DNA from 3 places in the Micromonospora sp. LHW51205 genome. Region 1 is predicted to be linked to each of the others. Evidence: riboswitches for the same ligand, from Rfam matches in the RefSeq annotation. Region 1 holds a riboswitch; each other region holds the start of a gene.

Region 1 (2,255 bases):
CGTGTAGGCGGCGTCGTCGAGACGCCCGGCCCGGTGCTCGGCACGCGCGCGGCGCAGCTCGTCGGTCTGCGGGAACGATCCGATGGTCGTGGTCGGGAGGGGCGGCAGGTTCAGCCGGGCCTGCTGTGCCGCCGCACGCTCCGGGTACGCGCCGCGCTGCCGATCCGTGGCGCGCAGCGCGGCGAGCCGACCGCGTACGGTGTCGTCGCGCCAGGCGGCAGGGGTGGGCGGCAGCGGCTCGGGCAGGGACGTGGTGCCGTTGCGCAGCGCGCGGCCGAGCCGGACGACCTCATCGACCTTCTGCCGGGCGAAGGCGAGCCGCTGACGCAGCGCCGGGTCGAGAGCGGTCTCGGCGGACAGGTCCTCCGGCACGTGCAGCAGCGAGCACGAGGTGGACACGGCGACGTGGTCGGCGAGGGCGGTGACGGCGGCACCGGCCGCCACGGCGGCCCGCAGGTCGGTACGCCAGACGTTGCGGCCGTCGACGAGGCCGGCCACGATCGTCTTGCCGCGCAGTGGTCCCGCACCGGCCAGCCGCCGCAGGTTGCCGGGCCCGGCCACCAGATCCACGCCGACCGCTTCGACCGGCGTGTCGAGCAGGGCGGGCAGCGCGTCACCGAGCTCGCCGAAATAGGTGGCGACGAAGATCGCCGGCCGCTGTTCCACCGCGCCGAGCCGGGTGTACGCCTCCCGCAGCGCGTCGATCTCGGCGGCGCTCCGGTCGGCGACGTAGGCGGGTTCGTCCAGCTGCACCCATCGCACGCCCGCCGCGGCAAGGGATCGCAGGATGCCGGCGTACACGTCGACCAGGTCGGTCAGCCGGTCGAACGGTTCGCCGCGGGCCTCGGTGGGCTTGGCCAGCAGCAGGAATGTCGCCGGCCCGACCAGCACCGGCCGGCTGTCGATTCCCAGCTCGCGGGCCTCGCGGTACTCGCGCAGCGCCTTGTCGGGATTCGGCGCGAAGGTGGTGTCGGAGCCGATCTCGGGAACCAGATAGTGGTAGTTGGTGTCGAACCACTTCGTCAGTTCGAGCGCCGGCTCGGCATCGACGCCCCGGGCCATGGCGAAATAGGTGCCGAGGTCGCCGAGGCCGAGACGGGCGAACCGGCGCGGGATCGCGCCGACGGCGACGGCCGTGTCCAGCACGTGGTCGTAGTAGGAGAACGTGTTGGACGGGATCGCGTCCAGGCGCGCGTCGCGCAGCGTCCGCCACACCTTCGCCCGTAGCGCGGCAGAGGTCGCCGCCAACTCCTCGGCGTCGATCCGGCCCGCCCAGTAGGCCTCGACGGCCCTCTTGAGTTGCCGGTTGCCCCCGATACGTGGATAGCCCAGCACGGTGCTCTGACCGAATGCGGTACTCATGGAGATCCCTTCCCTCGAAGCACACGAGGCCGATCGAGGCGGGGAGGGAAGGGGCACAGACGGCGTACCGGCTTCCGCACCGGCCGTCCCGAGCGACCGTCGGCGGCGCACACCGGACGGTGCGCGCGGTGCGGGCAGGTCTTCGGACTCGCGGGCGCGACCGGATCCACCCGGTCACCTACTGGCCGTCGCTTCCCAGACCTCACGGTCCAGTGCTTCGATGACGGCTGTCGTTCCCACTCACCGCTGCGGGGCAGTCCCGGACTCACACCGGGTTCCCTCTTACGACGCCACACCCTTCACGGGCACGGCGAACCAGCACCGTTGTCCATCGTATGGGGCGGTGAGCCGACGTGGTCGGCGCGTCCGTCCTGCGGGACGGCGAGCCGTCGCGGCGGGTGGCGGGAGCGACTCGCGGTCGGCCCCCGCCCCCCGTCGCAGGGCCGGTCAGCCCTTGCGCCACTTCTGGCCGGCCGTGCCCGTGCAGTCCCAGAGCTGGAGCCTCGCGCCGTCGTTGCCGTTCCGGTCCTTGATGTCGACGCACTTGTCGGCCTGAAGGTTGACCAGGTCCCCGGCCGAGTTCAGGGTGAACTGCTGGGCGCCGGTGCCGTTGCAGGTGTAGAGCTGCACCACCGCCCCGTTGGCGGTGGACCCGGCGTCGACGTCCATGCACTTGTTGTTCTGGCTCTTCAGCGCCGTGCCGCTGAACGTCCACTTCTGCGCGTTGGTGTTGTTGCAGTTCCACATCTGCAGCGGCGCGCGGTCGACGAAGTTGGAGCTCGGCACGTCGATGCACTTGTTGTTCCAGTTGCTGACCACGGGCACCCCGGTGGCCGGGTTGCCGCCCCCACCGCCGGTGAACGGGCTGAGGATCAGTCCGGCCGAACGGGGGT
Region 2 (2,255 bases), 400 kb from region 1:
GCTGTCGCCCCAGCGGCGGGCGAACCGCCCGGCGCCCAAGCCGAGAGCCAGGTCCACGGTGAGCTGCACCGCGACGAACAGCGCGCCGAGCAGCACCAGCTGTGCCGCCACCGGGCCCGCGTCGGGCCGGACGAACTGCGGCAGGAACGCCACGCTGAACAGGATCATCTTCGGGTTGAGCAGGTTCGTGAGCAGCCCGCGCCGGAACGCCCGCCCGGCGCCGCCGCCGTCCGCCCCGTCCGCCGCGACGCCGGGCCGGCCCGTGCCGCGCAGCGCCCGCAGGCCCAGCACGATCAGGTACGCCGCACCGGCCCACCGGATCGCGGTGAACAGCACCGGGGACGCGGCGATCACGGTGGCGAGTCCGGCCACCACGGCGGCGACGTGCACCGCCTCCCCGGCCGCGACCCCGAGCGCCGCCACCGCCCCGGCCCGCGCGCCGTACCGGGTGGCGTTGGCGAGCACGAACATCATGTCCGGCCCGGGGGTGAGCATGAGCACCACGATCGCGGCCAGGTATCCCGCGAGCGTGGCCGCCGACAGTCCGAGCACGCCTCAGCCCTCCTCGGCGCCGTCGAGCAGCGCCCGGCGCAGCGCCAGCCGGTGTTCGCGCCGGATCTGCGCCTCCCGGTAGCGCCGCCGGTCACCGTCGGTGCCGGGCAGCAGCGGCGGCACCGGCCGGGGCTGGCCCTCGTCGTCCACGGCCACCATCACCAGGTGCGCGGTCGCCACGTCCACCGGCGGCACCGCGCGGTCCCAGCGGTCCGCGCTGACCTTCACGGCCACCTCCATCGAGCTGCGGCCGGCCCAGGTGATCCGGGCGTCCACGTGCACCACGTCACCGACGCGGACAGCGCGCAGGAAGGCCGTCTCGTCGATGGCGGCGGTGACGGCCGGTCCGTCGGAGTGGCGGGCGGCGACCACCCCGGCGACCGAGTCGATCAGGTTGAGGATCCGGCCGCCGTGCACCGTGCCCATCAGGTTGGTGTGGTGCTGGTCCATGATCTGCGACAGGGTCAGGTGCGACGCCGACGGTGGTCGGCCGGTGAGGGTGATGGCATCGGTCACGGTGCGGTTCCGTCCTCGCAGAAGCGGACCGCCGACCGGACGGGGGAGTTGCACGTCGAGGCACGCCGACGGCTCCCGCCCGGCGTGTCACCCGCCCGACCCACCCGCGAGGTCGACGGCAGCGCGCACCGGTGGTACGCGCGACGCGGGCAGGTCTTCGGACTCGCGGGCCCGACCGGGGTCGCCGGTCGCCTACCGGCCGTCGCTTCCCAGGCCGGTGGCCCAGTGCTGTTGACGGCTGTCGTTCCCACTCACCGCTGCGGGGCAGTCCCGGACTTCCACCGGGTTCCCTCTTACGACACCCGGCCGTCGCCGACCGGGTGAACCAGCGCTCCCGGCAGCCTAACCCAGCCCCGACCCGCCCTCGCCGCGACCCGCGTTCCGCCCTTCGGCGCACTGCCCCCGGCCGTCCCACAGGCGCGCAGGCTCCGGCACACCCGGTGCCGCCCCGCATGCGCCGTCCGCATGGCGGGACGTCTCTCCCGCTCATCAGGAAGCCGGGCGGACCCGCGTCAGCGGGCGACGGGTCAGGAGGCGCGGCGGCGTCGAAGCAGTAGCGCGGTCACGCCGGCTGCCGCCACCGCGGCGACCGCTCCGCCGACCAGCAGGCCCACCGGCAGACCTTCGTCGGCGTCGGCCGAAGCGTCGGCGCTCGCCGGAGAGGCGTCCGCGCCTGCCGCAGCGCCCGCCGAGACGTCCGCGGAGGCGGCCGGCGAGGGAGTGGCCGGTGACGGGGTGGCCGCCGGGGGAGCGGCCGGGTCGGCGACGGTGAAGCGGTACGAGCCCTGGACCGGGTGGCCGTCGCGCGAGACCACGCGGTAGGCGACGGTGTAGGTGCCGTTGGCCAGCGGCTCCTCGATCGTCACCGTGCCCGTCGCGCCGTCCACGGCGGGCGCGCTCGCGGGCACCTGACGGTCGGTGGAGTCGCGCAGCGTGATGGTGGTGAAGGCCGGGTTGAGTCGCTGCAGGAACCGCAGCGTCACCTGCGTCGGCGCGGTGGTGAGCCGGGCGTCGCGGGCCGGCGTGGCCTCCTGCAGCGAGTTGTGCGCCGCCGCGGGCGTGGCCGGGACCAGCAGCAGCGCCGTGGTGAACAGCGCGGCGAGGAGTGCGGAGACGGTACGGGTACGCATGACGCGCCTTCCTGGTCGTGGTCAGCGTCGTGGTCAGCCGAGCAGTTGCTGGCCGAT
Region 3 (2,255 bases), 400 kb from region 1:
CCAGCGACACACCGCCGATGAACACGTACGCGGGCTGCGTGCCGAACGTGTCCCAGCAGGTGTGCAGCGTGACGGCGGCGGCGAAGGTGAGCAGGAACGCCGCCAGTCTCCGGCCGCCGGGCGCGGCGGCGAACGTGAACAACGCGGCGGCGGTCAGCCCGGTCCAGGCCAGGTGCGCGGCGGGCGCGGTGAGACCGCGAACCAGCAGCGTCCGCTCGACGGCGCCGAGGTTGCCCTCCGACCCGACGAACGCGGCGAACGCGTACCCCATGGTCTCCAGTGCGGCGAACCCGGCGCCGGAGGCCACGCCGATCACCAGGCCCTGCGCCGGTGACCGGTGCCGCCGCCACAGCAGCAGGATGCCGGCCGGCACGATCAGCTTCGCGGTCTCCTCGGCCAGGCCGACGAGCGCCATCGGCAGGACGCCGAGGCGGTGCAGCGTGCCGTACTCCAGCCAGCCGGCGGCGACCACGCCGACCACGCCGCCGAGGAGCGCGGCGACGCCGACGACGGAGCCGGGGACCGGGCGGCGGGCCGGCCGCCCCTGGGCGAAGGCCAGGAACGTGGCGGGCGCGACGCACGCGCCGAGCACGATCAGCGCTGGTACGAACGTGACGGTGCCGGTGCCGGACAGTGTCTCCAGCACCAGCAGGTGAAGCCCGACGCCGACGAGCAGGACCGCCACCCACGCCCAGCGGCGTCCGGTATTCCCCATACGCCGAGTATCGCGCCCGGCGGCGAGCGCCGGCATCGGGGGTAGGCACTGTGGACAGTGAGATCCATGCGACACGCCCGACACGACATCTGGTGTTGCCCAACCGCCCCCACCGCCATATATGGTGGTGCCGCAGCTGGTTCGGCCGAGCCCTCCGGGGCGGGGCCGAGGCAAGAGGGAACCCGGTGGAAATCCGGGACTGCCCCGCAGCGGTGAGTGGGAACGACAGCCGTCAACAGCACTGGGCCACCGGCCTGGGAAGCGACGGCCGGTAGGCGACCGGCGACCCCGGTCGGGCCCGCGAGTCCGAAGACCTGCCAGCGCGCCGTGCGCCTCCGCGTACGGCGGCCGGAGGTCGCGCGGGACGACCGACGCCAGCAGCCGGGCCGGCCGCGCCGTGCCCGTTGGCGTCTCCCGCCGTCTCCAGACGGTGACAGCGAGGAGAGGTCATGACTGTCGTGCAGGAAAGCCCGCCAGCCACCGGCGGCGGGTCCGAGGCCCGCCGGCCGGCGATGCGGGTACGCAAACGGGACGGCGACACCGAGCCGGTGGACGTCGGCAAGATCGTCCGGGCGGTCGAACGCTGGGTCGCCGACCTGGACGAGGTGGACCCGCTGCGGGTGGCCACCAAGACGATCAGCGGGCTCTACGACGGGGCGACCACCGCCGAGCTGGACCGGCTGTCGATCCAGACCGCGGCGGAGCTGATCGGCGAGGAGCCGCAGTACTCGAAGCTGGCGGCAAGGCTGCTGGCCGCGTACGTGGACAAGGAGGTCCGCGGTCAGGGCGTGGCGAGCTTCAGCCAGTCGATCGCGTACGCGCACGGGCTGGGGCTGATCGGCGACGAGACGGCCGCGTTCGTCGCCCGGCACGCGCGCAAGCTCGACGACGCCGTGGACCCGGACGGCGACAGGCGGTTCGAGTACTTCGGACTGCGCACTGTCGCGGACCGCTACCTGCTGCGGCACCCGCAGTCGCGGCTGGTGGTGGAGACGCCGCAGTACTGGCTGCTGCGGGTGGCCTGCGGACTGTCCCGCACCCCGGGCGAGGCGGTCGGCTTCTACCGGCTGATGTCCAGCCTGGCCTATCTGCCCAGCTCCCCCACGCTGTTCAACTCCGGCACCCGGCACACCCAGATGTCGTCGTGCTTCCTGGTCGACTCGCCGCGCGACGAGCTGGACTCGATCTACGAGCGCTACCACCAGGTGGCGAAGCTGTCGAAGTTCTCCGGCGGCATCGGCATCGCCTGGTCGCGGGTGCGCGGCCGGGGCGCGCTGATCCGGGGCACGAACGGCCGGTCCAACGGCATCGTGCCGTTCCTCAAGACGCTCGACGCCGGGGTGGCCGCGGTCAACCAGGGTGGCCGGCGCAAGGGCGCGGCCTGCGTCTACCTGGAGCCGTGGCACCCGGACGTGGAGGAGTTCCTGGAGCTGCGGGACAACACCGGCGAGGAGTCCCGGCGTACGCACAACCTCAACCTGGCCAACTGGATCCCGGACGAGTTCATGCGCCGGGTCGAGGCCGACGGCGAGTGGTCGCT

Evidence for each region. Region 1 has a riboswitch for cobalamin ahead of metE (5-methyltetrahydropteroyltriglutamate--homocysteine S-methyltransferase). Riboswitches for the same ligand answer to the same signal wherever they lie in the genome.
Region 2: linked by a shared signal. The riboswitch ahead of DQE82_RS14190 (acyl-CoA thioesterase) and the one ahead of metE (5-methyltetrahydropteroyltriglutamate--homocysteine S-methyltransferase) in region 1 are both predicted to bind cobalamin.
Region 3: linked by a shared signal. The riboswitch ahead of DQE82_RS14205 (ribonucleoside-diphosphate reductase subunit alpha) and the one ahead of metE (5-methyltetrahydropteroyltriglutamate--homocysteine S-methyltransferase) in region 1 are both predicted to bind cobalamin.

The regions. Positions count from the first base shown of each region.
Region 1 is NZ_QMEZ01000003.1:809,422-811,676, forward strand. It holds gene metE (5-methyltetrahydropteroyltriglutamate--homocysteine S-methyltransferase) at 1-1,362, opposite strand, end outside; cobalamin riboswitch at 1,478-1,697, opposite strand; gene DQE82_RS15720 (beta-1,3-glucanase family protein) at 1,810-2,255, opposite strand, start outside.
Region 2 is NZ_QMEZ01000003.1:405,926-408,180, reverse strand. It holds gene DQE82_RS14195 (LysE family translocator) at 1-552, opposite strand, end outside; gene DQE82_RS14190 (acyl-CoA thioesterase) at 556-1,068, opposite strand; cobalamin riboswitch at 1,199-1,400, opposite strand; gene DQE82_RS14185 (copper resistance CopC family protein) at 1,596-2,198, opposite strand; gene DQE82_RS14180 (Dyp-type peroxidase) at 2,232-2,255, opposite strand, start outside.
Region 3 is NZ_QMEZ01000003.1:408,404-410,658, forward strand. It holds gene DQE82_RS14200 (PrsW family glutamic-type intramembrane protease) at 1-715, opposite strand, end outside; cobalamin riboswitch at 836-1,052, shown strand; gene DQE82_RS14205 (ribonucleoside-diphosphate reductase subunit alpha) at 1,165-2,255, shown strand, end outside.